Regions from separate parts of the Pseudomonas triticicola genome, predicted to be linked through region 1. Evidence: predicted binding sites of a transcription regulator. Region 1 holds the regulator's gene; each other region holds the start of a gene.

The links. The regulator sigma-54, encoded in region 1, starts transcription at its own class of promoters, with help from an activator protein. The targets are predictions, from matches to a motif close to ANTGGCATNNANNTTGCTNT.
Region 2: the regulator sigma-54 is predicted to act here: its motif matches at 4,815-4,834, upstream of KVG85_RS12745 (flagellar basal body rod protein FlgF).
Region 3: the regulator sigma-54 is predicted to act here: its motif matches at 2,553-2,572, upstream of KVG85_RS23990 (pilin).

Annotation. Positions count from the first base shown of each region.
Region 1 covers NZ_JAHSTX010000001.1:3,598,551-3,608,678, reverse strand. The annotation lists gene pmbA (metalloprotease PmbA) at 1-1,109, shown strand, start outside; partial or broken gene KVG85_RS26175 (FagA protein) at 1,362-1,436, shown strand; partial or broken gene KVG85_RS25985 (hypothetical protein) at 1,438-1,551, shown strand; gene KVG85_RS16135 (DUF2753 family protein) at 1,579-2,019, shown strand; gene KVG85_RS16130 (superoxide dismutase) at 2,021-2,632, shown strand; gene KVG85_RS16125 (ZIP family metal transporter) at 2,662-3,555, shown strand; gene KVG85_RS16120 (HPr family phosphocarrier protein) at 3,651-3,926, opposite strand; gene rapZ (RNase adapter RapZ) at 3,942-4,799, opposite strand; gene ptsN (PTS IIA-like nitrogen regulatory protein PtsN) at 4,802-5,266, opposite strand; gene hpf (ribosome hibernation-promoting factor, HPF/YfiA family) at 5,279-5,587, opposite strand; gene KVG85_RS16100 (RNA polymerase factor sigma-54) at 5,661-7,151, opposite strand; gene lptB (LPS export ABC transporter ATP-binding protein) at 7,318-8,043, opposite strand; gene lptA (lipopolysaccharide transport periplasmic protein LptA) at 8,043-8,588, opposite strand; gene lptC (LPS export ABC transporter periplasmic protein LptC) at 8,575-9,147, opposite strand; gene KVG85_RS16080 (KdsC family phosphatase) at 9,156-9,680, opposite strand; gene KVG85_RS16075 (KpsF/GutQ family sugar-phosphate isomerase) at 9,680-10,128, opposite strand, start outside.
Region 2 covers NZ_JAHSTX010000001.1:2,869,679-2,879,806, reverse strand. The annotation lists gene KVG85_RS12765 (amino acid aminotransferase) at 133-1,326, opposite strand; gene KVG85_RS12760 (4a-hydroxytetrahydrobiopterin dehydratase) at 1,326-1,682, opposite strand; gene phhA (phenylalanine 4-monooxygenase) at 1,798-2,589, opposite strand; gene KVG85_RS12750 (sigma-54-dependent phenylalanine hydroxylase transcriptional regulator PhhR) at 2,981-4,543, shown strand; gene KVG85_RS12745 (flagellar basal body rod protein FlgF) at 4,889-5,629, shown strand; gene flgG (flagellar basal-body rod protein FlgG) at 5,675-6,460, shown strand; gene flgH (flagellar basal body L-ring protein FlgH) at 6,512-7,207, shown strand; gene KVG85_RS12730 (flagellar basal body P-ring protein FlgI) at 7,235-8,323, shown strand; gene flgJ (flagellar assembly peptidoglycan hydrolase FlgJ) at 8,335-9,651, shown strand; gene flgK (flagellar hook-associated protein FlgK) at 9,677-10,128, shown strand, end outside.
Region 3 covers NZ_JAHSTX010000002.1:468,145-478,272, forward strand. The annotation lists gene KVG85_RS23980 (type II secretion system F family protein) at 1-689, opposite strand, end outside; gene pilB (type IV-A pilus assembly ATPase PilB) at 692-2,392, opposite strand; gene KVG85_RS23990 (pilin) at 2,619-3,056, shown strand; gene KVG85_RS23995 (BON domain-containing protein) at 3,356-3,709, shown strand; gene KVG85_RS24000 (DUF2845 domain-containing protein) at 3,974-4,273, opposite strand; gene KVG85_RS24005 (DUF748 domain-containing protein) at 4,270-7,221, opposite strand; gene KVG85_RS24010 (class I SAM-dependent rRNA methyltransferase) at 7,444-8,460, opposite strand; gene acs (acetate--CoA ligase) at 8,596-10,128, opposite strand, start outside.

The DNA of each region.
Region 1 (10,128 bases):
CGGCCACCGGGCCGGAGGCGATTCGTGAAACCGTCGCAGCAGCACTGGCCATCGCCAAACACACCTCCGAGGACGAAGCCTCGGGTCTGGCCGATGCGGCGCTGATGGCCAGGGATGTGCAGGATTTCGACCTGTTCCACGAGTGGGACATCACCCCGGAGCAGGCCATCGAGAAGGCTTTGCTCTGCGAGGCCGCGGCGTTCGATGCCGATGCGCGGATCAAGAACGCCGACGGCACCACCCTCAGCACCCATCAGGGCTGCCGGGTTTACGGCAACAGCCACGGTTTCATCGGCGGTTACGCATCGACCCGGCACAGCCTGAGTTGCGTGATGATCGCTGAAGCCGACGGCCAGATGCAGCGCGATTACTGGTACGACGTCAATCGCCAGGGCAGTCTGCTCGCCGATCCGGTGAGCATCGGCCAGCGTGCCGCGCAACGTGCAGCCAGCCGTCTGGGCGCGCGGCCGGTGCCGACATGCGAGGTGCCGGTGCTGTTTTCCGCCGAACTGGCGGGCGGTCTGTTCGGCAGCTTCCTCTCGGCAGTATCCGGCGGCAGTCTGTATCGCAAATCGTCGTTTCTCGAAGGCACACTGGGGCAGAAGCTGTTTCCGGAATGGCTGACCATTGATGAGCGTCCGCATCTGATGCGTGCCATGGGCAGTGCTTCCTACGACGGTGATGGCCTGGCGACTTACGCGAAACCGTTCGTCGAAAAGGGCGAGTTGGTCTCCTACATCCTCGGCACCTATTCCGGGCGCAAACTGGGCATGCCGAGCACCGCCAACGCGGGCGGGGTGCACAACCTGTTCGTCACCCATGGCGATGAAGATCAGGCAGCGCTGTTGAAGCGCATGGGCCGAGGTCTGCTGGTCACCGAATTGATGGGCCACGGCCTGAACATGGTCACCGGCGACTATTCGCGCGGTGCGGCGGGCTTCTGGGTGGAAAACGGCGAGATCCAGTTCGCTGTGCAGGAAGTGACCATCGCCGGCAACATGCGCGACATGTTCAAGCAGATTGTCGCGGTGGGTAATGATCTGGAGCTGCGCAGCAACATCCGCACCGGCTCGGTGTTGATCGAGCGGATGACTGTCGCCGGCAGCTAAGCCGCGAATCCGCCAACAAAAAAAGGCGCGCCATCCGTTCTGGATGGCGCGCCTTTTTTATTCGCTTCGCACAAATCCCTTGTGGGAGCGAGCCTGCTCGCGAAAGCGGTGGATCAGTTGTAAATGTGCTGATTGACACAGCGCATTCGCGAGCAGGCTCGCTCCCACAAGTTAACAGCGCAAACTCGAGCACTTGTGTTGGTTCTCATTATCATCTAATAATAAATCTCATCTCCGAACGAGACCCGGATCATGAGTTCTGCCTTGCACGAGCAGCCCTACCTCGAAAGCGGGCGCTGGATGAGCCGCCAGATCCGTCGCGCGCTAAGCCTACAAGGAAGGCCGCGCGGTGATCGACGTCGCTCTGGAACACTCCGACCTGTCGCGCAGCCAACTGGAAGAGTTGCTCAACCCCGAGAAACTCACCGCCGGCGGCGTGTAAATCCCGCAACCGCTTTGGAGGCTCACCATGGAGCACTGGAAACGCACGATCGAACGGGCCAATCACTGCTTCATGCTGGGCGAACTGATCGACGCCCGTGAGGCTTACCTGCAAGCCCTGGCCCTGGCGCAAGTGTTGTTCGAACGCTGGGCGGATGCCGACGAAGCGGTGGCGGCCTGCGTCGTCTCTCATCACAACCTCGCCGACCTGCATTTGCGCCTGAACCAACCGGAGGAGAGCGCCGAATACCTGTGCGCTATCCATCAACGTTTGTTGCAGACCATGCAGGACGAACGCCTGCGTCCGGCCCTGCGTGAGGCGGCGTTGCGCCAGAGCAGCAAGACCTACGTCGAACTGTTGAATTTCATCAGCGAGCACGGCGAGTACCCGCGCACCCAGCGCCTGCTGCATCCGGACACCGGCAATGCCCGCCGCGCCTCAAATCCCCATCAGTATGGAGTCCACTGAAATGGCTTTTACCTTGCCTGCCTTGCCTTATGCCTACGATGCCCTCGAGCCGCACATCGATGCGCAGACCATGGAAATCCATTACACCAAGCATCACCAGACCTACATCAACAACCTCAACGCCGCCGTGGAAGGCACCGAATTCGCCGAGTGGCCAGTGGAAAAACTCGTCGCCAGCGTCCAGCAACTGCCGGAAAAACTTCGCGCGGCGGTGATCAATCAGGGCGGCGGCCACGCCAACCATTCGCTGTTCTGGGAAGTGATGGTGCCCAACGGTGGCGGCAAGCCCAACGGCGCTCTGGCCAAGGCCATCGACGAGCAACTGGGCGGACTCGACAGTTTCAAGGAAGCCTTCACCAAGGCCGCGCTGACCCGTTTCGGCAGCGGTTGGGCCTGGCTCAGCGTGACACCGGAGAAAAAACTGGTCGTGGAAAGCAGCGGCAATCAGGACAGCCCGCTGATGACCGGCAACACACCAATCCTTGGTCTCGACGTCTGGGAGCACGCCTACTACCTGCGCTACCAGAACCGTCGCCCGGAATACATCAACGCGTTCTACAACGTGATTAATTGGCCGGAAGTTGCTGCGCGCTATCAGGCCGCACTGGTTTAAGCCTTCCATAAAAACAATCAGGGCTGACTATGGGCACGGAAACACTGGCGATTGGCAGCGGGCGCATGTTTCGTTACGCGGTGGGCTCGCTGTTGCTGCTGGCGGGGATGACTTTGCTGGTCGCCCACGGTTTGCAATGGCTGAATCTGGAACCGAAGCTGTTGCGCGCGTTGCAGGGCGGTGCCATCTGCGCATTGGGCACGGCGCTTGGCGCGGTGCCGGTGCTGGTGATCCGGCGCATGCCGCAGGCACTCAGCGACACCTTGCTGGGATTTGGTGCCGGAGTGATGCTGGCGGCGACGGCGTTTTCGCTGATCGTGCCGGGCATTGCGGCAGCTGAGAGCCTTGGCCTGACGCCGTGGGCCGCCAGTGGCCTGATCTGCTTCGGCATCCTGCTCGGCGCGTTCGGTCTTTATCTGGTGGATCGGCGCGTTTCGGGTGCCTCGCCGGAGATGCTCGTCGGCACGCTGGAGCAACCGGTGATTCCACCGCGAATCTGGCTGTTCGTGTTCGCCATCATCGCGCACAACATTCCAGAAGGCATGGCGGTTGGCGTATCTGCCGGCGGCGGGATGGCGGACGCCGACAGCCTGGCGATGGGCATTGCGTTGCAGGATGTGCCGGAAGGACTGGTGATTGCGTTGGTGCTGGCCGGGGCAGGGATGTCGCGGGTCAGGGCATTTTTGATTGGCGCGGCGTCTGGGCTGGTCGAACCGGTATTTGCACTGTTATGTGCGTGGCTGGTGAGTCTGGCTCAGGTGCTGTTGCCGCTGGGGCTGGCACTGGCGGCCGGGGCGATGTTGCTGGTGGTGACCCACGAAGTGATCCCGGAGTCGCGCCGTCATGGGCATGACAAGCTGGCGAGTCTGGGCCTGTTGATCGGGTTCTGTCTGATGATGGTGATGGATACGGCGTTGGGTTGAAAGAGGATCAAAAATTCGCAGCCTGCGGCAGCTCGTACCTTGGAATGCGTTTCCTGTAGGAGCTGCCGCAGGCTGCGATCTTTTGACTTTGGCTATCAGCCACCTTCGTCGAAGTAGTTGTCGATCAACGCTACCAGCGCATCCATGGCTTCCTGTTCCTGATGCCCTTCGGTACTCAAATAAATTTTGGTGCCTTTGCCCGCCGCGAGCATCATCATTGCCATGATGCTCTTGCCGTCGACAGCCGTTTCAGGGGTGCGTCCCACCCGGATCGTGCAGTCTGGATACTGACCGGCCACGCCGACGAATTTGGCCGATGCCCGCGCATGCAGACCCAGCTTATTGATGATTTCGATTTCACGAGCAGGCATCGCGGTGTGAATCCTTTAGGTGAGGTCGCGGTGGCGAACCTGGACGTTCTTCAGGGTTTTCTGCAGGGCCAGGCCCAGACGTTCGGTCAGGTAGACGGAGCGGTGGTGCCCGCCGGTGCAGCCGATGGCAATGGTCACGTAAGCACGGTTGCTGGCGGCGAAACGTGGCAGCCACTTGTTCAGGTAGGCGTAGATGTCCTGATACATTTCTTCGACATCCGGCTGCTGCGCCAGGTACTCGGCCACCGGTGCATCAAGGCCCGATTGCGCGCGCAGCTCCGGTTTCCAGTACGGATTGGGCAGGCAGCGCACATCGAAGACCAGATCGGCATCGACCGGCATGCCGCGCTTGAAGCCAAATGATTCAACCAGAAACGCCGTGCCGGGTTCCGGCTGATTCAGCAGGCGCAGCTTCAGAGTGTCGCGAAGCTGATAGAGGTTCAGGCTAGTGGTGTTGATTTTCAGATCGGCCAGATCGGCGATCGGGCCGAGCAGGGCGGTTTCATCGTGAATCGCCTCGGCCAGTGAGCGATTGGCGTTGCTCAGCGGGTGACGTCGCCGGGTCTCGGAAAAACGCTTGAGCAGAGTTTCCTCGTCGGCGTCCAGATACAGCACATCGCACTTGATGTGTTTGGCACGGACGTCTTCGAGCAATTCGGGAAAGCGTGACAGATGGCTGGGCAGGTTGCGCGCATCAATCGACACGGCGACCAGCGGCTGCGCCAGCTCCGTGTGAATCAGCGCACGCTCGGCCAGTTCCGGCAGCAAACCGGCCGGCAAATTGTCGATGCAGTAGTAGCCGTTGTCCTCAAGGACATTCAGGGCGGTACTTTTACCCGAGCCCGAACGGCCACTGACAATGATCAAACGCATGATTAGTGCCCGTTCTGCTCGTCCAGTACAACCTGGTACAAGGCTTCGTTGCTCGCGGCGCTGCGCAGTTTTTCACGAACTTCCTTGCGGTCGAGCATGCTGGCGATCTGGCGCAGCAACTCCAGATGCGCATCGGTCGCGGCTTCCGGGACCAGCAGCACGAACAGCAGGTCTACCGGAGCGCCGTCGATGGCGTCGAAATCGATCGGGGCTTCGAGGTGCAGCAGGGCGCTGATCGGCGCCGTGCAGCTCTTGAGGCGGCAGTGGGGAATGGCGATGCCGTTACCAAAACCGGTGGAACCGAGTTTTTCACGGGCGATCAGCGCCTCGAAGACATCCTGCATCGCCAGATCCGGCACTTCGCGGTGGATCAGGTTGGCAATCTGTTCGAGGGCTTTTTTCTTGCTGCCGCCCGGCGCGTTCACTTGGGAACGGCCGGGGGTCAGGATGGTTTCAAGTCGGATCATGGGATAGGGGTGTTAACGACCGGTCGCGCCCTGGAGGAGGCTCTGGGTCTTTTCCTTATGCTTTTTGAGTTGGCGATCCAGCTTGTCGGTGAGTGAGTCGATCGCAGCGTACATGTCGGTATCTTCTGCGTTGGCGACCACTTCGCTGCCGGGGATATGCAAGGTGGCTTCGATCTTCTGCTTCAGCTTTTCGACGCACATCGTGACTTGCACGTTGGTGATCTTGTCGAAATGTCGCTCCAGTCGCTGGAGTTTTTCCTCGATGTAGGAACGCAGAGGTTGGGTCACTTCCAGTTGGTGTCCACTGATGTTGACTTGCATACAGCTTCTCCTTCGTTGCCAGTGCATAAAGCGGCAGGCCGAAAAGCCTGCCACTGGAACGCTGTAACGTGGCTTACATCAACCGCTTGCGTTCGCTCGAAGGCGCGATTCCGAGGGATTCGCGGTACTTGGCGACGGTGCGGCGAGCCACCTGAATGCCTTGTGCCTCCAGTAAACCAGCGATCTTGCTGTCACTCAACGGCTTTTTCTGATTTTCCGCAGCGACCAGTTTTTTGATGATCGCGCGGATCGCCGTGGACGAGCATTCGCCGCCTTCGGAGGTACTGACGTGGCTGGAGAAAAAGTATTTCAGCTCATAAATACCGCGCGGGGTATGCATGAATTTTTGTGTGGTCACTCGGGAAATCGTCGATTCGTGCATGCCCACCGCTTCGGCGATGTCATGCAATACCAACGGCTTCATCGCTTCGTCGCCGTATTCGAGGAAGCCGCGCTGATGTTCGACGATCTGCGTGGCCACTTTCATCAGGGTTTCGTTGCGGCTCTGCAAGCTCTTGATGAACCAGCGGGCTTCCTGCAACTGGTTGCGCATGAAAGTGTTGTCGGCGCTGGTGTCGGCACGTTTCACAAAACCGGCGTACTGGGCGTTGACACGCAGGCGTGGCACCGACTCCTGGTTCAGCTCGACCAGCCAGCGCTCGTTGTCCTTGCGCACGATCACATCGGGAATGACGTACTCGGCTTCGGTCGACTCGATCTGCGAGCCTGGACGCGGATTGAGACTCTGCACCAGTTCGATGACCTGGCGCAGTTCGTCTTCCTTGAGCTTCATGCGGCGCATCAACTGGCTGTAATCGCGGCTGCCGAGCAGGTCGATGTAATCGGCGACCAGCCGTTTGGCCTCGGTCAGCCACTGCGTCTTCGCGGGCAGCTGGCGCAATTGCAGCTGCAGGCATTCGCTGAGGTTGCGGGCGCCGATCCCGGCGGGCTCGAATTGCTGGATGCGATGCAGGACGGCTTCGATCTCGTCGAGCTCGATGTCCAGTTCAGGATCGAACGCTTCAAGAATTTCTTCGAGTGTTTCGTCCAGATAGCCCTGATTGTTGATGCAGTCGATCAGGGTCACGGCGATCAGGCGATCGGTGTCGGACATCGGCGCCAGGTTCAGTTGCCAGAGCAGATGACTTTGCAGGCTCTCGCCGGCGGACGTGCGGGTGGTGAAATCCCACTCATCGTCATCGCTGCTGGGCAGGCTGCTGGCGCTGGTCTGGTAGACGTCTTCCCAGGCGGTATCCACTGGCAGTTCGTTGGGGATGCGCTCGTTCCATTCGCCATCCTCGAGGTTATCCACCGTCGGGGCGGTTTCCTGGTAGGAGGGTTCCTGGATTTCGGCGGGCTTCTGTTCGGCGTTGTCGGCCAGAGGATCGGCGTTGTCGAAGTCGTCGCCTTCTTCCTGGCGCTCGAGCATCGGATTGGATTCCAGAGCCTCCTGGATCTCCTGTTGCAGGTCCAGGGTCGACAATTGGAGCAGGCGGATGGCCTGTTGCAGCTGCGGTGTCATCGTCAGCTGCTGGCCCATTCTCAAGACTAGCGATGGTTTCATGGCAGGGGCTTAACACCTTATTCGCCGGCGCTTTGCGCCATCCACTACAGGGCGCCGAAGCGCCAAACTTAAGCAAATTATATGCCTGAAACTGAAGTGTTTGCCTAGAGCGCTGTAACAATTAAAGCGGATAAATGCGCCTTGAATCGATACAGCGCTGTCGCGCTTACAGGCGGAACTCGTGACCCAGATACACTTCCTTGACCAGATCGTTGGCCAGGATGGTCTCGGCATCGCCTTCAGCGATCAGTTGACCGTCGTTGACGATGTAAGCGGTTTCGCAGATATCCAGGGTTTCACGGACGTTGTGGTCGGTGATCAGCACACCGATGCCCTTGGCCTTGAGGTGATGGATGATCTGCTTGATGTCGCCGACCGAGATCGGGTCGACACCGGCGAACGGTTCGTCGAGCAAGATGAATTTCGGCGCAGTGGCCAGGGCACGAGCGATTTCCACCCGGCGGCGCTCACCACCGGACAGGCTCATGCCGAGGTTGTCGCGGATGTGGCTGATGTGAAACTCCTGCAGCAGGCTTTCCAGCTCCTTGCGACGACCGGCCTTGTCGAGCTCCGGGCGAGTCTCGAGGATCGCCATGATGTTGTCGGCGACCGACAGTTTGCGGAAGATCGACGCTTCTTGCGGCAGATAGCCGATACCAGCCTTGGCGCGGCCGTGCATCGGCTGGTGGCTGACGTCCAGATCATCGATCAGCACACGGCCCTGATCTGCCTGCACCAGGCCAACGATCATGTAGAAGCACGTAGTCTTGCCGGCGCCGTTCGGGCCGAGCAAGCCGACGATCTGCCCGCTGTCGATCGACAGGCTGACGTCACGCACGACCTGGCGGCTTTTATAGGCCTTGGCCAGGTGCTGAGCTTTCAGAGTTGCCATTACTGGGATTTCTCTTCGGTTTTCTTCTTCGGCTGGATCACCATGTCGATGCGCGGACGCGATTCGGTGACCTTGCTGCCCGTGGCGCGACCGGCGCTGGCCAGTTTCTTCACGGTGTCGTAGACGATTTTTTCGCCCTGGGTGACGTTGTTATCCTTGTCGATAACCTTGGCCTTGTCGATCAGCACCACCCGGTTCTGCTGGGCGTGGTATTGAATCGTCACGCCGTAGCCCTTGACCGGGTTGGCGTCGCCTTGGGTCTGCAACTGCTCGAAGTAAGCCAGGTTGCCCACCGAGGTCACCACGTCGATGTCGCCATTGGGCGCGCGCGTCATGGTCACGGTGTTGCCTTTAACGATCATCGAGCCCTGGGTAATGATCACGTCACCTTTATAGGTGGCGATGCCATTCTTGTCGTCCAGTTGGGCGTCGTCGGCCTGAATGCGGATAGGCTGCTGCTGATCGTTCGGCAGGGACCAGGCGCTCGCGCTTCCCAGTGCTGCGCCCAGACTGAGCAAAATAGGGAGGGTTTTAACGAGCCTCATACTGTCCTCTTACGTTCGATTGCAGGTGTATCCTGCTGTCCTTCAGGTACGCTTTCATTCCGACGCCAGTCGATACGCCGCCAGCGCCCTCGATTCTAACGGGTTGCGCGGTCTGCGCATATTCTTGCTGCGGGAACACGGTCATGCGGGTGCTGGTGATCAGGGTGCCGCGCTGTTTCTCGTCGGTGCGCTGTACGCGTACCGAGTCGATCAATTCCACTTCGGTACCGCCCGAATTCACCTCGCCGCGCTCACTGGTCACATGCCACGGGAAGTCGGTGCCGCGGTACATGTTCAAATCAGGCTTGGTCACCAGGGTGACATCGGTAGCCTTGACGTGCTCGGCCTTGTCGGAAGTCATCTCGTACTGCACCTTGCCGTCGGGCAGGTACTGAATGGTATGCGTGTTGGTCGCGTACCAGTCGATCGGATTCTCGGCAGCCGAAACCGGTGGCTTGTCGAGGAAGCGTTCCGGGCTGATGTTCCAATAGCCGACCGCAGCGAAAATCGCCGCGATGCCGCCGAACAGCAGAAAATTGCGAAACTTTTTGCTAAACATGGTCAGGCTCACAGGTACGCGGCGTTGGCCGCTTCGAGGCGGCCCTGGGCGCGCAGGATCAATTCGCAGAATTCACGGGCAGCACCTTCGCCGCCACGGGCGCGGGTAACGCCATGGGCATGTTCGCGGACGAAATCGGCAGCGTTGGCTACCGCCATGCCCAGCCCTACACGGCGGATCACCGGCAAGTCTGGCAGATCGTCACCCAGATAGGCGACTTCTTCATAGCTTAGGCCCAGTTGCGCGAGCAGACCGTCGAGTACCACCAGTTTGTCCTCGCGCCCCTGAAACAGATGCGGGATGCCGAGGTTCTTCGCGCGGCGCTCGACCACCGGGGTCTTGCGGCCACTGATGATCGCCGTTTGCACGCCGGCATTCATCAGCATCTTGATGCCCTGGCCGTCGAGGGTGTTGAAGGTCTTGAACTCGCTGCCGTCTTCGAGAAAGTACAGGCGGCCGTCGGTGAGCACACCGTCGACGTCGAACACAGCCAGTTTGATTGCTTTGCCGCGTTGCAGCAGATCGTTGCTCATTACATGACTCCTGCGCGCAGCAGATCGGAGAGGTTGAAGGCGCCGATCGGGCGATCCTCCTCGTCGACGACTACCAGGGCGTTGATTCGATGGTCTTCCATGATTTTCAGGGCTTCGGCGGCGAGCATGTCGGGCCGGGCGGTCTTGCCGTGTGCAGTCATCACCTGGTCGATGGTGGCGCTGCGGATGTCGATGGCGCGATCCAGGGTGCGGCGCAAATCACCGTCGGTGAAGATCCCGGCGAGCTTGCCATCGGCTTCAATAATAGCGGTCATGCCCAGACCCTTGCGGGTCATTTCCATCAGCGCGTCCTTGAGCAGGGTGCCGCGTTGTACCTGCGGCAGCTCCTGCCCGGCGTGCATGACGTTTTCGACTTTCAGCAGCAGGCGACGGCCAAGGGCGCCGCCGGGATGCGAGAAGGCAAAATCTTCAGCGGTGAAACCACGCG
Region 2 (10,128 bases), 730 kb from region 1:
GCGGCCCCAGACCCTGCATACGCGGAATGTCTGACACTCCGCGAGCAACGGTGTACGACTGCTGCGCAGCCGGGCGGGGATGAATCCCCTCGCCACAAGGGCCCGCTCCGACCGGGTTGTGTACTGCAAAAACTATTTGCAGGCGTCAGCGATCGCGTCAGCGAGCAATGCGAGGCGGGTGGCGTCGATGCCGGCGACATTCGCGCGGCCGGAGCTGACCATGTACACGCTATGCCGCTCGCGCAGGGTTTTCACCTGTTCCGGCGACAGGCCGGTGTAGGAGAACATCCCGCGTTGCACACCGATGTGCGCGAAACGCTCGCGCAAACCGTGCGGTTCCAGCGCCTCGACCAAGCCGCTGCGCAACTGCGCGATTCGCAAGCGCATGGCTTCCACTTCATCGGCCCAGCGCGCTTTCAGCTCTGGGTCGGCGAGGATGGTCGCGACCACCGCCGCGCCGTGATCCGGCGGCGTCGACCACAGATTGCGGGCGATATTGGCCAGTTGGCTGCGGATGTCGATGAGCTTGTCAGCGCTGGTCGCGCAGACGATCAGCGCACCGGTGCGGTCGCGGTACAGGCCGAAGTTCTTCGAGCAGGAACTGGTGATCAGCAGCTCCGGCACTTGCGCCGCGAACAACCGGGTCGACCACGCGTCCTGCTCCAGGCCATCGCCAAAACCCTGATAAGCAAAGTCGATCAGCGGCAGCAAATCGCGGCTGCGCACCACTTCAAGCACACGCTTCCAGTCGTCATGGCTCAGGTCGAAACCGGTCGGGTTGTGGCAGCACGCATGCAGCAGCACCACGTCACCCTTCGGCACTTCCCTGAGCACGGCGAGCATCGCTTCGACGTCGAGGCGGTTGTCACTGCCGACGTACGGGTAGTGGCTGACCTTGACCTTGGCGGCGGCGAAAATGGTTTCGTGGATCGGCCAGGTCGGGTTGCTCAACCACACGCCTTTGCCCGGCAGGCATTGCGCAATGAAGTCTGCCGCCAGCCGCAAGGCACCGGTACCGCCCGGGGTCTGGGTGGCGCCGGCGCGTTGTTCGGTGATCAGTTGCGAGTCGGCACCGAGTACCAGCTCATTGATGACCTTGCCGAACAGCGGATTGCCGTGGCCACCGATGTAGGTCTTGGTGTCCTGGCTTTCGACCAGTCGCGCTTCAGCGATTTTCACCGCTTCCGGGATCGGCGTCAGGCCCTGGGCATCCTTGTAGACGCCAACGCCGAGGTCGAACTTGCGCGGATTGGCATCCAGCGCATAGGCCTCCATCAAACCGAGAATCGGGTCGCCGGGGACCCGGCCGATGGCGTCGAAGTGCATTACTTGCGTCCTTCTGCGGTCTTCGCCACTTCGTCAGTGCGCGCAGCCATGATGAAGTCGTTGCGGTGCAGGCCTTTGATCGAATGGCTCCACCAGGTCACGGTGACTTTGCCCCACTCGGTCAGCAGGCCCGGGTGGTGACCTTCGGCCTCGGAGATCTCGCCCACGGCGTTGGTGAAGGCCAGCGCATGCTTGAAGTTCTTGAACAGGAAAACTTTCTCCAACTGCATGATGCCGTCGCGTACTTCGATGTTCCAGTCAGGGATCTGCTTGATCAGGATCGGCAGTTCTTCATCGCTGACTTGTGGCGCATCGGCGCGGCAGGCTTCGCAGTGGGCTTGGTTCAAAGTCGACATGGTGTATTCCTGAAAACGAGTGTGTTTTTTATTAAAGCGCGTGTGCCGTCAATGCCGTCACGCTAAAGCAAAGTGGCGGCGACGGACAGACGCAATTGTCAGCAAAAGTCGCGGTTCAGGCGGCTTTGGGTTTCGGCGGAAATTTCGGCGCGTGCAAGCCCAACTGCATGCCCTGACGAACCATGGCCATGATGTCTTCATGGGCCACGTCGAACAGGCGTTTGAGATTGGGCAGGACGAAGTACAGCGGCTGCAGAATGTCGATGCGATACGGCGTGCGCATGGCTTCCAGCGGATCGAAAACCTGATGCTCGGGCTCGTCCGACAGGCAGTAAACGGTTTCTTTCGGCGAGGACAGAATTCCGCCGCCGTAGATGCGCTTGCCCTGCGGGGTGTCGACCAGACCGAATTCGATGGTCATCCAGTACAACCGTGCCAGATACACGCGCTCTTCCTTGGTCGCTTGCAGGCCGAGCTTGCCGTAGGTGTGGGTGAATTCAGCGAAGTACGGGTTGGTCAGCAACGGGCAATGACCAAAGATCTCGTGAAAGATGTCCGGCTCTTGCAGGTAGTCGAGTTCTTCGCGGGTACGAATGAAGGTGGCGACGGGGAATTGCTTGCTGGCAAGCAACTCGAAAAAGGTCTGGAAAGGAATCAGCGCTGGCACCCGGGCAACTTGCCAGCCAGTGGTCTCGCCGAGGACTTTATTGATCTCGGCCAGTTGCGGGATGCGGTCGTGGGGCAGACCGAGTTTTTCGATACCGTCCAGGTATTCCTGGCACGCGCGACCTTCGATCACCTTCAACTGGCGAGTGATCAGCGTGTTCCACACCGCATGTTCTTCGGCGGGGTAGTCGATAAAACCTTGCGCATCGGGCTCGCGAGCCACGTATTGCGTCTGCTTCATGCTGCTCTCCTGCTAGGAAATTCGTTTTTGTTATGTCCAGCGATGGCTAAAGGAATACCCCAGAGCGCGAAGCTGCGCAGCATGTTGAGCGGTGAATTCGTAGGAAAATTCTGCTTGTTTCGTAAAGTTATCTTTACGCTTTGTCGGGTAATGCGCATTTACGGTGATTGGCGGGTTTGAAAAGGGCAGGGGCTGTCACATAATCTTGACAACTATCTGCGTGCCTCGACAGAAAACAGTTCGGCGCGCAACGCGTTTCCCTGTGGGAGCGAGCTTGCTCGCGAAAGCGGTGGGCCTGACACATCAATGCAGGATGTGCCGCCGCCTTCGCGAGCAAACTCGCTCCCACACGGGCATTGGTCAATTTCCCAATCTTGTCGGGCCTTTTTCTATGCGCATCAAAGTCCACTGCCAGAACCGCATCGGCATCCTGCGCGACATTCTCAATCTGCTGGTGGCGTACGGGATCAACGTTGCCCGCGGTGAAGTTGGCGGTGAGCATGGCAATGCGATCTATCTGCACTGCCCGAACCTGATCAACATCCAGTTCCAGGCATTGCGCCCCAAGTTCGAGGCGATCGGCGGGGTGTTTGGGGTCAAGCGCGTCGGGCTGATGCCCAGTGAACGCCGGCACATGGAATTGAACGCACTGCTTGGCGCGCTGGAGTTTCCGGTGCTGTCGATCGACATGGGCGGCTCGATCGTTGCGGCCAACCGCGCGGCGGCGCAGTTGCTCGGCGTGCGCGTCGATGAGGTGCCGGGGATTCCGCTGTCGCGCTACGCCGAGGATTTCGACCTGCCCGAACTGGTGCGCGCCAACAAATCGCGGATCAACGGCATGCGCGTCAAGGTCAAGGGCGACATCTTTCTCGCCGACATCGCGCCGCTGCAATCGGAGCACGATGACAGCGAGGCCATGGCCGGCGCCGTGCTGACGCTGCACCGCGCCGATCGGGTCGGCGAGCGAATCTACAATGTGCGCAAGCAAGAGCTGCGCGGGTTCGACAGCATCTTTCAAAGCTCGAAAGTCATGGCCGCTGTGGTCCGCGAAGCGCGGCGCATGGCGCCGCTGGATGCGCCGCTATTAATAGAAGGCGAAACCGGCACTGGCAAGGAACTGCTGGCGCGCGCCTGCCACCTCGCCAGCCCGCGCGGACAGTCACCGTTGATGGCGCTCAACTGCGCCGGACTGCCGGAGTCGATGGCCGAGACCGAACTGTTCGGCTACGGCCCCGGCGCTTTCGAAGGCGCTCGTGCTGAGGGCAAGCTTGGCCTGCTGGAGTTGACCGCTGGCGGCACGCTGTTTCTCGATGGCGTCGGCGAGATGAGCCCGCGCTTGCAGGTCAAGCTGCTGCGCTTTCTTCAGGACGGTTGCTTCCGTCGCGTCGGCAGTGATGAAGAGGTCTATCTCGATGTGCGGGTGATCTGCGCGACCCAGGTGGACTTGTCCGAATTGTGCGCGCGCGGCGAGTTTCGTCAGGATCTCTATCACCGCTTGAACGTGCTGTCGCTGCACATCCCGCCACTGCGCGAATGCCTCGACGGTCTGACGCCGCTGGTTGAACACTTTCTCGATCAGGCCAGTCGGCAGATCGGCTGTCCGCTGCCGAAACTGGCCCCGGCGGCGATGGATCGCCTCAGCCATTACCACTGGCCGGGCAACGTGCGGCAGTTGGAGAACGTACTGTTCCAGGCGGTTTCCCTGTGCGACGGCGGCACGGTCAAGGCCGAACATATTCGCCTGCCGGATTACGGCGTGCGTCAGCCGCTTGGCGACTTCTCCCTCGACGGAAGTCTCGACGAGATCGTCGGGCGTTTCGAGAAAGCCGTGCTGGAACGCTTGTATTCCGAGCACCCGAGTAGTCGGCAGTTGGGCAAGCGGCTGGGGGTTTCGCACACCACCATTGCCAATAAGCTGCGTGAGTATGAGGTGGGTAAAACCTCCGAAAGCTAAATAGAGCCTTTGTGGCGAGGGGATTTATCCCCGATGGGCGGCGAAGCCGCCCCGCTTTTCCTTCCCAGCGACCTCATTTGCAGGCTTGGCGACTGCTGCGCAGCCGAACGGGGATAAATCCCCTCGCCACAGGATCGCCATCCCCCCGCTGAACTGAGGATTGCCACCAACCGGCATGACACCGCCGGTTTTTCGTCTTCCACCCATTTCAAATTCCCCCTCCGATCCCCTCAAGTCCCCTGTTTACCGGGCATTCGCCCGCCAATAAAAAGTTGGTCTGCAAATTGCTTATGGCTGAGCAGTACAGCGGTGGGCGGCAAACGTCCGGCATGCAGAGGAAACACAGTGGACAAGTACCTTTATGTGGCAATGACCGGCGCCAGCCAGAACGCACTGGCGCAGCGGGCGCATGCCAACAACCTGGCGAACATCTCCACCAACGGCTTCCAGCGCGACCTCGAGCAGGCGCGTTCGATGCCGGTGTTCGGTGACAGCTTTCCGGCGCGTGCGTTTGCCATGAGCGAACGTCCCGCCACCGACTTCACGCCGGGCTCGCTGGTGCAGACCGGACGTGAACTCGACGTCGCGGTATCCGGCAACGGTTTCATCGCCGTGCAAAACCCCAGCGGTGGTGAAAGCTACGTGCGCACCGGCAGCCTCAACATCGACGCCCTCGGCGTATTGCGCGCCGGCAACGGCATGCCGGTGATCGGTAATGGCGGCCCGATCGCCGTGCCGCCCGAGCAGCAGGTCGAAGTCGGCGAAGACGGCACCATCAGCATTCGCGCGATGGGCGAAGGCCCGCGCGTCATGGCCGAAGTCGACCGGATCAAACTGGTCAACCCGGACATCAAGAACATGAACAAAGGCCTCGACGGTTCGATTTACACCAAGGACGGCCAGCCGGCGCAAGCCGACGCCAACGTCAAACTGGTCTCGGGTTTCCTCGAGTCGAGCAACGTCAATGCCGTGGAAGAAATGACTTCGGTGCTGGCCCTGGCCAAGCAGTTCGAGTTGCACGTCAAGATGATGAACACCGCCAAAGACGACGACCAGGCCATGGCTCGGGTCTTGCAGATCAGCTAATTATCAGAACGTCGCGCCGTAAAACAGGCGCACGAGGAGAATCGAATGCTTCCGGCTCTATGGGTTGCCAAAACCGGTCTGTCCGCCCAGGACACCAACCTGACCACCATTTCCAACAACCTGGCGAACGTCTCGACCACGGGTTTCAAACGTGACCGTGCCGAGTTCCAGGACTTGCTCTATCAGATCAAGCGTCAGCCAGGTGCCCAGTCGACCCAGGACAGCGAACTGCCGTCGGGTCTGCAAGTGGGTACCGGTGTGCGCATTGTCGGCACCCAGAAAAACTTCACCGCCGGCAGCCTGCAAACCACCGAGCAGCCACTGGACATGGCCATCGACGGTCGCGGTTTCTTCCAGATCCTGCAGCCGGACGGCACCACGTCCTACACCCGTGACGGTACTTTCCACCTCGACTCCAATGGCCAGATCGTCAACGCCAGCGGTTTCGCACTGGAACCGGCGATCATCATTCCGAACGATGCGCAGACCTTCACTGTCGGCCGTGACGGCACCGTGTCGATCACCATCGCCGGCAACCCGGCCTCGCAAGTGATCGGCAACCTGCAGACCGCCGACTTCATCAACCCGGCCGGCCTGCAAGCGGTGGGCAACAACCTGTTCCTGGAAACCGCTGCTTCCGGCGCGCCGCAGATCGGCACCCCGGGCCTCAACGGTTTCGGTACCACGCTGCAGAACACCTTGGAAACCTCCAACGTCAGCACCGTTGAAGAGATGGTCAACATGATCACCACTCAACGCGCCTACGAGATGAACTCCAAGGTGATCTCCACCGCCGACCAGATGCTCTCGTTCGTAACGCAGAATCTGTAATCCAGTCTTTGGGGCGGCCTGAGGTCGCCAGCAACACCGTGAGGTAGGGTCATGAAGCGCTTTGTATCTGTTCTGGCATTGAGTGGGGTCGTCTCGCTCGCGGGCTGCGTCGCCCCGACGCCCAAGCCCAATGACCCTTACTACGCCCCGGTGTTGCCGCGCACACCGTTGCCGGCGGCTGCCAACAACGGCTCGATCTATCAGGCCGGCTTCGAGCAGAACCTGTACAGCGACCGCAAGGCGTTCCGGGTCGGTGACATCATCACCATCACCCTGAACGAGCGCACCCAGGCGAGCAAGAACGCCAACTCGCAGATGGACAAGAACAGCGATAACTCGATCGGTCTGACCTCGTTGTTCGGCTCCAGCCTGACCACCAACAACCCGATTGGCGGCGGTGACCTGAGCCTCAACGCCGGCTACAGCGCCGACCGCTCGACCAAGGGCGACGCCAAGTCCGGGCAGAGCAACAGCCTGACCGGTTCGATCACCGTGACCGTAGCCGACGTGCTGCCCAACGGCATCATCGCCGTGCGTGGCGAGAAGTGGCTGACGCTCAACACTGGTGACGAACTGGTGCGCATCGCCGGCATGGTCCGCGCTGATGACATCGCGACCGACAACACCGTGTCGTCGACCCGTGTCGCCGATGCGCGCATCACCTACTCGGGTACCGGCGCGTTTGCCGATACGAGTCAGCCAGGCTGGTTCGACCGTTTCTTCCTCAGCCCGCTGTTCCCTTTCTAGGTGGCTACGTTGAATCTGAAAAGCCTTATGGTGGCCGCGTTGTTGATGTCTGCGGCGTTCACCGCACACGCCGAGCGGCTGAAAGACATCGCCAGCATTTCCGGCGTGCGCTCCAACCAGTTGATCGGTTACGGCCTGGTGGTCGGGCTTAACGGCACCGGTGACCAGACGACGCAGACCCCGTTCACCCTGCAGACCTTCAACAACATGCTCTCGCAGTTCGGCATCAAGGTGCCGCCGGGATCGGGCAACGTGCAGTTGAAGAACGTCGCGGCGGTGTCGGTGAGTGCCGATCTGCCAGCGTTTGCCAAACCGGGTCAGCAGGTCGACATCACCGTGTCCTCGATCGGTAACTCCAAGAGCCTGCGCGGCGGCACCTTGCTGCTGACGCCGCTCAAGGGTATCGACGGCAACGTCTACGCAATCGCTCAGGGCAACCTCGTGGTTGGCGGTTTCGACGCTGAAGGCCGTGATGGTTCGAAGATTACCGTCAACGTTCCGTCGGCCGGTCGCATCCCTGGCGGTGCGTCGGTGGAACGTGCGGTGCCGAGCGGTTTCAACCAGGGCAACAGCCTGACGCTGAACCTCAACCGTTCCGACTTCACCACCGCCAAGCGCATCGTCGACAAGGTCAACGACATGCTCGGCCCTGGCGTCGCCCAAGCCATCGACGGCGGATCGGTGCGGGTCACTGCGCCACTGGATCCGAGCCAGCGAGTCGACTACCTGTCGATTCTGGAAAACCTTGAAATCGATCCGGGTCAGGCGGTGGCAAAAGTCATCATCAACTCGCGTACCGGCACCATCGTCATCGGCCAGAACGTGAAAGTGTCGCCAGCCGCCGTGACCCACGGCAGCCTGACGGTGACCATCACCGAAGACCCGATCGTCAGCCAGCCTGGCCCGCTGTCCAACGGCCAGACCGCTGTTGTACCGCGCTCGCGAGTGAATGCCGAACAGGAAGCCAAACCGATGTTCAAGTTCGGCCCGGGCACCACCCTCGACGAGATCGTCCGTGCGGTGAACCAGGTCGGCGCAGCACCGGGTGACCTGATGGCAATTCTCGAAGCTCTGAAGCAGGCCGGCGCATTGCAAGCCGACCTGATCGTGATCTGAGGCCGGCCACCATGGATATGCGCAAAAGCGGTCTGGTCAGCAGCAGCGATTCGGGTTCCTACTCCGACCTCAATCGTCTGAACCAGCTCAAGGTCGGCGACAAGAACAGCGACGAAAACATGCGCAAGGTTGCGCAGGAATTCGAGTCGCTGTTCCTCGGCGAAATGCTCAAGTCGATGCGCTCGGCCACCGAAGCGCTTGGTCAGGACAACCCGCTGAACACGCCGGCGGCCAAGCAGTATCAGGAAATGTACGACCAGCAGTTGGCGGTTTCCATGTCCCGCGAGGGCGGTGGTATAGGTCTGGCCGACGTGCTGATCCGGCAGATGTCGAAGAACAAACCGATGGCACCGGGCGAGGCTGCAGCTGCGTCCGCCGCCAAGCAGCAGGAAGCGCTGGCCAAGGCCGCCGCCGTGCCGACGCCGATTGCCGCCGGCACCGTCGCCACCGGTCCGCTGTCCCGCGTGAACGGCGAGCGTCCGTTGTGGGCATCGCGCTCGGTGCATGCGCCGAACAACACCGATATTTCCCATCGCAACGACATGGCGCTGATCAACCAGCGGCGTCTGGCATTGCCGCCGAAACTGGCCGATCGCTTGCTCGCAGGCCTGGTGCCGTCGGCGCCGAGCGTGGCCACTGCCAGCACTGCGGCCGCAGCGACCAACGCCTTGCCGCAACGTGCTGCGACTACCGCCGTCACAGGCTCCGGCGCTTTGTACAACGGCGACTGGCTGGCCCGTGCCGAAGAGCAGAAAGCCGCTGGCGGGCAGATGCAGGTCTACGGCCGCGCTATGGCGCAGATTCCGCTGGCACCGGCGAAAAAGGCCTTCAGTTCCGCCGACGAATTCGTCAACACCATGCTGCCGATGGCCAAGGAAGCCGCCGACCGCATCGGCGTCGATCCGCGTTATCTGGTGGCGCAAGCGGCACTGGAAACCGGTTGGGGCAAATCGGTCATGCGCGCTCAGGATGGCAGTAGCAGCCACAACCTGTTCGGCATCAAGGCCAGCAGTAACTGGAAGGGCGATTCGGCCCGCGCGATCACCAGCGAGTTCCGCAATGGCGCGATGGTCAAGGAGACGGCCGAGTTCCGTTCCTACGCCTCGTACAAGGACAGCTTCCACGATCTGGTGACGTTGCTGCAGAGCAACAATCGCTATCAAGAAGTGCTGAAGTCGGCCGATAACCCAGAACAGTTTGTACGCGAGTTGCAGAAGGCCGGTTACGCCACCGACCCGAACTACGCGACGAAGATTTCGCAAATTGCCAAGCAGATGAACAGTTTTGAAAACTACGCTGCGGCGGGTGTCTCCACCACGCCTTTATAAGGCACCAGGTAATAAGGTCTGAACCATGAGTTTGCTCAATATCGGGATGTCGGGACTGTCGGCCAGCCAGTCCTCTCTGGCTACGACAGGCAACAACATTGCCAACGTCGACACCGCCGGTTATTCACGTCAGCAAACCGTGCAGGGCACCAAGTCCTCGCAGCAGTACGGCAGCGTTTTCATCGGCACGGGCACGACCCTGGCCGACGTGCGCCGGGTGTACAACTCGTACCTGGAATCGCAGCTGCACACCGCGACTTCGCTGGACAGCGAATCGGCTGCGTTTCTCAAGCAGGCGACGCCGCTGGACGCCATGCTGTCGGACACCAACACCGGCCTGACCGGTGTGCTGCAGAAATTCTTCACCTCGATGCAGGGTGTATCGACGTCGGCCACCGATGACACTTCGCGTCAGTCGGTGCTGACCGGCGCGCAGGCGCTGACCAGCCGCTTCAATACCCTGGCCAAGCAGCTCAA
Region 3 (10,128 bases), on a different contig from region 1:
AAAAGAATCGCCCACCACCACTGCTGCATGAATTCCGACAGGCTGATGATCATCAGGGTGAAGCCCGGCAGTTCTGCGCCGAACCCGGAAAACACCGACTGGAACTGCGGCACCACTTTGACCAGCAGAATGCCGGTCACCACCGCCGCCACCAGCACCACGGCGGTGGGGTAGGTCATGGCTTTTTTGATCTTGGCCTTGAGCGCTTCGCTTTTTTCCTTATAGGTCGCGACCCGTTCGAGCAAAGTGTCGAGGGCACCAGACTGTTCTCCGGCGTCGACCAGGTTGCAGTACAACTCGTCGAAGTATTGCGGCTTCTTGCGCAGGGCCGTGGCGAAACTGTTACCGGCGGCAACTTCCTGTTTGACCTCATCGACCAGTTTGCGCATGGCAGGGTTTTCGAAGCCCTCGCCGATGATGTCGAAGGACTGCAACAGCGGTACACCGGCTTTCATCATCGTTGCCATCTGCCGGGTGAACAGGGCGATGTCCTGCGGTTTGATGCGTTTGCCCAAGCTCAGCAGGGAGGCGGATTTCTTGCGCACCTTGCCCGGGTTGATCCCTTGTTTGCGCAGCTGCGCCTTGATCAGTGCGGGGTTCTGCCCGCTCAACTCGCCGCTGACTTTGCTGCCTTTGCGGTCGGTGCCTTCCCAGGCGTAAACGCTGACTTTCGCTGCCTTGACCGCCATGTTCAATCCTTGGTGACCCGGTTGATTTCCTCAAGGCTGGTGATGCCTTGCATGGCCTTGTGCAGCCCGGAGGTGCGCAGATCGGCGAAACCGTCGCGGCGCATCTGAATGTCGATTTCCAGCGAATTGCCTTCGGCCATGATCAACCGTTGCAGGTCCGGTGTGTTCTTTACCACTTCATAAATCCCCACGCGTCCTTTGTAACCGCCGTTGCAGTGATCGCAACCGACCGGCTCGTAGATCGTGAAATGGCCGATGCGTTCCTCGGGGAAGCCTTCCTTGAGCAAGGTTTCGTGCGGGATTTCCAGCGGCCGCTTGCAGTGCGCGCACAATTTGCGCGCCAGACGCTGGGCGATGATCAGGCTGACCGAGGTGGCAATGTTGAAACCGGGAATGCCCATGTTGTGCAGGCGCGTGAGGGTTTCCGCCGCGCTGTTGGTGTGCAGGGTCGACAGCACCAGGTGGCCGGTCTGCGCGGCCTTGATCGCGATCTCGGCGGTTTCCAGATCGCGGATCTCGCCGACCATGATCACGTCCGGGTCCTGACGCAGAAACGAGCGCAGCGCCTGGGCAAAGTCCAGCCCTTGGCGGGGATTGACGTTGACCTGATTGATGCCTTCCATGTTGATTTCCACCGGGTCTTCGGCGGTGGAAATATTGATGTCGACGGTGTTGAGGATATTCAGCCCGGTGTACAGCGACACGGTTTTACCGGAGCCGGTGGGGCCGGTGACCAGAATCATTCCTTGCGGCTGTTTCAGCGCGGCCAGGTACAAAGCCTTTTGCTCGGCTTCGTAACCCAAGGCGTCGATGCCCATTTGTGCACTGGACGGGTCGAGAATCCGGATCACCACTTTTTCGCCCCACAGGGTCGGCAAGGTGTTGACGCGAAAATCGATGGATTTGCTTTTCGACAGGCGCATCTTGATCCGTCCGTCCTGGGGTTTGCGTCGTTCCGAAATATCCAGACTGGCCATCACCTTCAGGCGAGCGGCAATACGCCCGGCCAGCTGGATCGGCGGCTTGGCCACCTCGCGCAGCATGCCGTCGGTGCGCATGCGCACCCGGTAGTTTTTTTCGTACGGCTCGAAATGCAGGTCGGAAGAGCCGCTCTTGATCGCGTCGAGCAGCATCTTGTGCACGAACCGCACGACCGGGGCGTCGTCGGCATCGAGGCCGCCGATCAAGTCCTGTTTGTTGTCATCAATCGACTCGACGTCGAGGCCGTCGAGATCGACATCGGCCATTTCTTCCAGACCCGAGGCGTGGCTGTCGAAGAACTTGTCGATGGCGTCGCTGAGCTTGTCGTCCTCGACCAGAATCGCTTCGGTACTCAGGCCGGTGCTGAACTGGATGTCGCTGATCGCCTGCTGATTGCTCGGGTCGGAAAGGCCCACGAACAGTTTGTTGCCGCGCCGCCACAAGGGCAGGGCGCAATGCTGACGAACCAGTTTTTCACTGACCAGACCCTTCGGCTGGGTCTCCTTGTCGAGGCAATTGAGATCAAGCAGGGCCATGCCGAAATGTTCGGAAGCTATCTCGGCGATCTGCCGGCTGTTGACCAGTTTGTTGTGCACCAGGTAATTGACCAGCGATACGCGATTGCGCTGGGCCTGCGCCCAGGATTGCCGGGCGCTTGTTTCCGTGAGCAGTTCGGCCTGGACCAATTGCTTGGCCAGACCGCTCAGAGCGATGTCATTCATGGGGATTCCGCACGCTTGCCGTTCATGACTTATAGCCTAGTCAAGTGACAGCGCCAAACACGGCGCGTGCAGGTGACAAAAAGTGTCAGATAGTGCGGTTGCGGGTTGTAGGAAACGGCATTGATGCGTGCTGACGCCCAACGGACGGGGGCGCAAAGGCGTTGGCATAGGCTGTGCTGAGCCTTGTTCAGATCATGAGATTTCCACTCATGCATGGAGCGTGTCTATGAAAAAACAACAAGGTTTCACATTGATCGAGCTGCTGATCGTCGTGGCGATCATCGGCATTCTGGCGACTATCGCCCTGCCTCAGTATTCGAAGTATCAGGCGCGGTCGAAGGTGACGGCGGGGCTGGCGGAGATTAGTGCATTGAAAGTGCCATTCGAGGACACGATCAATCAAGGCACAGCTCCAACTCTGGCCAACGTTGCCAATGGTGCGACTACTACTTCCAACTGTACGTTGGCAGTTACAGGCACAGCCGCGACTGGCGAAGGCACAGTCACCTGCACCCTGCTCAATGCACCGGGTCCGGTGTTGGGTAGGACCATTACTCTCTCCCGTTCCGGTTCCGCTACGGGTAATACCTCCGGCGTGTGGACCTGCGCGACCACTGTCAACTCGGACTACGCGCCTCGTGGCTGCACGGCCAGCGGTGCGTAATCACGTTGCCGTCTGAACTGGAAATGCCCCGCACTGCGGGGCATTTTCGTATCGTCACCTGTTCACAAAAGCTCTAATAATTTCAGCAGCTTATGAACTTTCCGAAAAACCGCAACTTGCATGCGAAATTGCGCTGAGTCATGCATTTTGCATGAAAATGAAAATCAACGTTTTTTATAACTCATTGTTTTTAAACAGTTTTATGCGACTGAAAAAGTTGGCACAGCGTTCGCAATATCTCCGGTAACCCTGCTGACAAGCGTTACAGCAGACTTCCAGTAAAAACAGGAGTTACTCGTATGAAGAAGTTCGCTATCACTGCCGCTGCTACCGCTCTGACCCTGACCATGGCCGGTGGCGCTTTCGCCCAGTCCGCTCAGGCTACCCAGGCGCCAATGGTTCTGGCTGCCGGTGAAGTTACCAAGGCTAAAGAAGCTACTTCCGACACCTGGATCACCACCAAAGTGAAAAGCGATCTGGTTACCGAAAAAGGTATTCCAGGCACCGACATCAAAGTCGAAACCAACAAAGGTGTAGTTTCCCTGTCTTCTGACGTAGCTGTTACCGAAGCTCAGAAAACTACCGCTGTGAACATCACCAAGAAAATCAAAGGCGTTAAAGCGGTCTCCGCTGACGGCCTGAAAGCCGAGTAAGGCAAGACTTCTCGCCTGAACCGGGAGAAGACGCGACAGACGGGCCGAGCAATACGTCTGCCGCAACTTTAGAGTTCATGCGAACGGTCACACGGATGTGACCATTACAGGCCCCGGCACTTGTGTCGGGGCCTGTTCTATTTTGGGCAATACCAATGTGGGAGCGAGCCTGCTCGCGAATGCGTAGTGTCAGCCGACAAGTTCGTCAGTAGACAGACCGTATTCGCGAGCAGGCTCGCTCCCACAGGGTAAATTTCGTTCGGCTTAATTGCCGCGTTTGCTGTTGATCTGCCGCAGGCGATTGCCTTCGAAGCGCAGGTATTGATACATGCCGTTGTTCGGGCCGTAGGTCCATTCCTCGGCCTGAAACTCTTCGCGGCGATTGGCACTGCGCTTGTAGCCAAGCACATCACGACTGACCGGCTCGCCGCATTTTTGCAGCACCTCGCTGGCGCGGTCGCCGAGGCTGATCAACTGGCTGCCGCAGCGCAATGTATCCGAAGCCGACGCATGGCCGGCGGCGCACGTCAGCGCGAGCACAGCCAGCCAGTTACGCACGGTCATTCGGCATCCAGGTGCATTTGCGTGACCACACGGCCGTCGCTTTCGGCCTCGCCGAGGTTGGCGTCGATGAAGTACACGCGGTCATCTTCCAGCTTGCCCTGGTCGACCAGGTAATCCTTGATGGTGCTGGCGCGATCCTGGCCCAACTGGCGCAACAGCACCTCGCTGCCGCTCCAGAACGCGATCACGCCCTGGCGCATTTTCGCTGTGCGTTCTTCCTTGCCGAGGTCTTTCCATTCTGCCGGTGGCTGGGTTTTCAGGCGGGTGCGGTAAATCCCTTCGAGCAACGCGCCTTTCTCGCTTTCGGGCACTTGCAGCAGCGAGGCCTGGGCCGGGACTTTGTCGCCACGGCGCTGGAGCATCTTGTAGTAGTTGTATTGATATTCGCGTTCCAGACGTTGCTCGGCGAGCAGTGGCCCATCACTGCTCTTCGCGGCAGTGCCTTCGATTTCTAGGCGCAGCGCGGGACGTTCCTTGAGCGCTTGCGACAGTTTCACCAGCGCCGCTTCTGCGTCTTTGCTCAGATCGCTGGAGCCCGGCGCGAAGGACACCGTGCCGAGGTCTTCGGAGCCGCCGCCACTGACCAGCCCGCCGATCATCTTGAACGGCGCGGCGGCCGCTTTGACGATGAGGTTGCGCAGGGTCTGCCAGACGATCGGCATGACGCTGAACTGTGGATTATTCAGGTCGCCGGTCACCGGCAATTCGATGGAGATCTTGCCGTCGACGTCCTTGAGCAGGGCGATCGCCAGTTTCAGCGGCAGACTCACTGCATCAGGGCTGTCGACCTTCTCGCCCAGTTGCAGCTGCTCGACGACGACTTTGTTCTCGGCTTTCAGTTGGCCTTTGGTGATCAGGTAGTGCAGATCAAGGTTGAGCCGGCCCTTGCGGATGCGGTAGCCGGCGAATTTGCCGGAGTAGGGCGTCAGGGTCGTCAGTTCGACGCGCTTGAAACTGGTGGCGATGTCGAGACTGGCCATCGGGTCGAACGGATTGACCGCACCCTTGATGGTCACCGGCGCATAACGGTCGACCTTGCCTTTGATGTCGACGCTGGCCGGTTTTGCCTGGCGACTGTCGATGGTACCGATCTGGCCGTTGAGCTGTTGCACGGCGGTGGCAAAATTCGGCGTCAGGCTGAAGTCGGCGAAGTTGGCCGAGCCGTCGTTGATCGCAATCGCACCGATGTGAATGCCCAGTGGTTTGTCCTTGCTAGCGGGTTTGGCTCCGGCAGGTTTGGCACCGCTGTCGGCTGGTTGCGGGATCAGCAGGTCGTCGACGTTGGTGCTGCGGTCGTCGTTGATCATGAAACGCACATACGGCTGCAACAGGTTGACCTTGTCGATCGACAGGCTGTCGCCGTGCTGATAGTTGATGCCATCGACCACGACTTGCTGCCATTTGAGGAAGTCGCGGGTCTTCAGCGTATCGAGGGTGTGCAGTTGATCGATCTGCGCGCGGCCGGTGACGCTGAGGGCCAGTGGCTCGGTGCTCTTCAGGTTGACTTTGAGGTCACTGCCGAGCATGCCGCTGCGCAGTTCCAGGCGAATGAACGGGTTGATGTAGGACTGCGCGACACGCAGGTCGACGTCCTGGGTTTTCACGTTCAGCTGCGCGTTGACCGGGGCCAGATTGACCGTGCCGTCGGCGCTGATCTTGCCTTGTTTGCCCAGACCGCTGTCGAGCTTGAGCTTGAAAGGCGAGCCGTTGAGGCTGTCGAAATCCTGCAGGTCGACGTTCAGCGGAGTGATGTCCAGCGCCACCGCCGGTTGCGCCGAGCGGTCAGCGAGATGGACCGTGTAGTTGCGCAGTTGCACATCCTTGACCAGCACCTGCCATGGCTTGCTCGGCGCAGTCGATTCAGGCTTCGGCGAGTCAGCGGCAGCCGGGGCATCGGCCGGTTCGGCAGCGGCTTTGGCCGCCGGTTTCGACGGTTGGCTGGCGAACAGTTTTTGCCAGTCCAGTTGGCCGTCGGCTTCCAGCGCCGCCCAGGTTTCCAGTTTGTTGCTGCGGATCTTGCCGACCACCACTTGCTGCTTGGCCAGGTCCAGCGAGGTGTCGCCGATGTCGAGGCGTTCGAGCCTGGCCAGCGGACGTCCGTCCGGAGCCTTGATGGCGAACGGCGCGATGCTCACCGCAACGTTGTTGAGCAGCAGTTCGGTTTGTTTCGACAGGTTGAGTTTGTACTCGGTGCTGAGGCTGACCACGCCGTTTTCCAGCACCAGCGGCACGGCGTCACGCACGTAAGGCCAGAAGGATTTCATCTGGCCATCGGTGACTTTCAGGGTGCCTTCGGAGGTGAACGGGATCAGGCTGAAATTGCCGGTCCAGTCGATCCGCCCGCCAGCGGGGCCGATGGCGACGAGGGTCATGTCGGCGCTGTCCTCGGGCAGGGTGCTGAGGTTTTTCAGCTCGAAACTGAGGTCGTCGTAAAGAAATTCGATCGGCTCGCTGGGCCGCATATCCTCGAAATGCACCACGCCGCCGGCCAGTTTGATGTTGTCGATACGCAGCGGGAATGGCTTGGCGTCGGGATCGGCCGGTGTCTGCTCGCTCGGCGGCACGTTGAACAGGCCCAGCAGGTTGAGCTTGCCGTCCTTGGCAAAGAGGATTTCGCTTTTGGGTTTGTCCAGTTCGATGTCGGACAGGTGCAGGGCCTTGGTCCAGAGGCTGTCGATCTGCAGGTTGGCATAGAGGCGATCGAAGCCGACCTGCTCCTTGCCCGGTTCGCCGATCACCAGGCCCCACAGGGTGACCTCAAGGCTGAAGGGGTTGAGTTCGATGCGCTGCAGATGCGCCGGCAGCGTCGCGTAGTTGGCCAGTTGCTGGTTGGCCACGCGCAAGGCAATGCCCGGCAGGATCAGAAACCCCAGCAGGCTGTAGAGGGCCAGGGCTGTCAGCAGTGCGCCAATCGCGCGAATCAATCCTTTGGGCATGTGCGGCTTCATCTGTCTGAATCGGAGTGCCTTGGAGTATGGCACGCGATTCTGGTTCCGAAGTGCTTGATGTGGGACAGGATTGTTCAGAAATTTCTGTAGGAACAGATCTCCCCGGTGGGAGCGAGCCTGCTCGCGAATGCGCTGGTTCAGTGAAAAACAAGTCGACTGACACTGCGCTTTCGCGAGCAGGCTCGCTCCCACAGGGGAATGTAATCGCTCATGCCTGAGGGATCACAGCTGCAAGATCAGCGTTTTCAACGGGGGCTGCTGGTCCCGCGAGGGGAAGTCGGCACCCGGGGTCATCACGCTCCATTCGCGCACCGGGCGGCCGGCCTTTTCGGCGCAGCGCAACACTTGTTCGCGCCAGTCGTCCATGCTGACTTTCGCCAGGTTGTTGCAGCAGATCAGTACGCCATTGTCGGCGGTGGTCAGCAGCGCCGGTTTGAGCAGGCTCTGATAATCGCGCAGCAAATCGACGGTGCCGAACGCACTTTTTGCCCACGCCGGCGGATCAAGAAGGACCAGATCGTATTGGCGCTGTTCGAGGCGCTGATAGCTCGGCAGCTTCTGCCCGCGCCGCACGCTGATCGGCAGGCCGGCGAGCTGGCGGATTGCCGGAAAGTAATCGGACTGAATGAATTGCATCGGCGGCAGTTGCGGGTTGAGCAAACCATTCTCGCGCCCGACCGCCAGATTGCCCTCGGCAAAATCGAGGTTGCACACCTCGCGTGCACCGCCGGCCGCCGCACTGAGGCCAACGCCGCAGGTGTAGGCGAACAGGTTGAGCACGCTTTTGCCTTGCGCGTGATCCTTGACCCAGCCACGGGTGTTGCGCAGGTCGAGGAACAGCAGCGGATCCTGCCCGGCATGACGCCCGCGCACGCGGTAGTTCAGGCCCCATTCATGCCCGACCAGATCCGCCAGTGCGGCGTCATCGGCTTTATAAACGCTGTCCTCGCGATCGATCCGCGAGTTGCCACGGGAGCGGTCGTTGTAGACCAGCAGGCTGTCGAAGCCCAGGGTCTGGTTGACCATGGCATGCAGTTGCAGCAGATCATCACGTTCGAGCGTCTGGTGAAAACTCTGCACCAGCAATTGTGGGCCGTAGCGGTCGATGGTCAGGCCGCCGGCACCTTCCTGGCTGCCGTGGAACAGCCGATAGCAATCGGTGCCCTGGCTGTGCAGCGCAGCGAGCAGGTCCTGGCGTTGATCGAGGGCGGCGCGCAGCGCCTGATTCAAGGAAGACATGCGGGCGCCTTGCTGAAAAAACGCGAAGCTTAGCAGTCGGGGAGCTAAAAGCGGCAAGTTTCTAGCTGCAAGCTAAAAGCGAAAAGCTGCGCGGACCGCTTTAGCTTGCAGCTTGTAGCTAGAAACTTGCAGCTCTCAAGTATTGAGCCGCTTGTCGACGAGGTCCTGCACCACACTCGGATCAGCCAGGGTCGAAGTATCGCCAAGGCTGTCGAGCTCATTGCAGGCAATCTTGCGCAAAATCCGCCGCATGATCTTGCCCGAGCGGGTCTTTGGCAGCGCCGGCGCCCACTGGATCAGGTCCGGTTTGGCGAAGCTACCGATCTCCTTGCTGACGTGCGCCAGCAGGTCTTTCTTCAGCTCGTCGTTGGCCTCGGTGCCGTTCATTGGCGTCACGAACGCGTAGATGCCCTGGCCTTTGACGTCGTGGGGATAACCGACCACGGCGGCCTCGGCGATGCTGTCGTGCAGCACCAGGGCGCTCTCCACTTCGGCGGTGCCAATGCGGTGGCCTGAGACGTTGATCACGTCGTCGATGCGTCCGGTGATCCAGTAATCGCCGTCCTCGTCGCGGCGGGCGCCGTCACCGGTGAAGTAATAGCCGGGGTAGGGTTTGAAGTAGGTGTCGATCATCCGCTGCGGATCGCCGTAGACGCTGCGAATCTGCGCCGGCCAGCTCGACTTGATCGCCAGCACGCCACTGCCGGCGCCTTTGATTTCCTTGCCGACTTCGTCAAGCAACACCGGTTGCACGCCAAACATCGGTTGCGTCGCGCAGCCCGGTTTGATCCGTTGGGCGCTGACCAGCGGGCTGAGCATGATGCCGCCGGTTTCGGTCTGCCACCAGGTGTCGACAATCGGGCAGCGCTGTTCACCGACAGCATTGAAATACCATTCCCACGCTTCCGGGTTGATCGGCTCACCGACGCTGCCGAGCAATCTGAGGCTGGCGCGCGACGTTTCCTTCAACGGTCCGGCGCCTTCGCGCATCAGCGCGCGCAGGGCGGTGGGTGCGGTATAGAAGATGTTGACCTTGTGCTTGTCGATGACCTGCCAGAAGCGCGAACTGCTCGGGTAGCTCGGTACGCCTTCGAACATCAGTGTGGTCGCACCGTTGGCCAGCGGCCCGTAGACGATGTAACTGTGGCCGGTGACCCAGCCGACGTCGGCGGTGCACCAGAACACTTCGCCGTCGCGGTAGTCGAGCACATATTTGAAGGTCATCGCCGCTTGCAGCAGATAGCCGCCGGTGGTGTGCAGCACGCCTTTGGGTTTGCCAGTGCTGCCGGAGGTGTAGAGGATGAACAGCGGATCTTCGGCGTCCATCGGTTCCGGCGGGCAGTCGTCGCTGACCTCACGCACGGCCTGGTGGTACCAGAGGTCACGGCCCTCGACCCAATCGACTTGGCCCTGAGTGCGCTCGACCACCACCACGGTGCTGACGTTCGGGCAGCTTTGCAGGGCTTTGTCGACGTTGTTTTTCAGTGGCACGAAGCGGCCGCCACGTACGCCCTCATCGGCGGTGATCACGGTACGGCAGTCGGCGTCGAGAATTCGATCACGCAGGGAATCCGGGGAAAATCCGCCGAACACCACCGAATGAATCGCGCCGATTCGCGCGCAGGCGAGCATGGCGTAGGCGGCTTCGGGGATCATCGGCATGTAGAT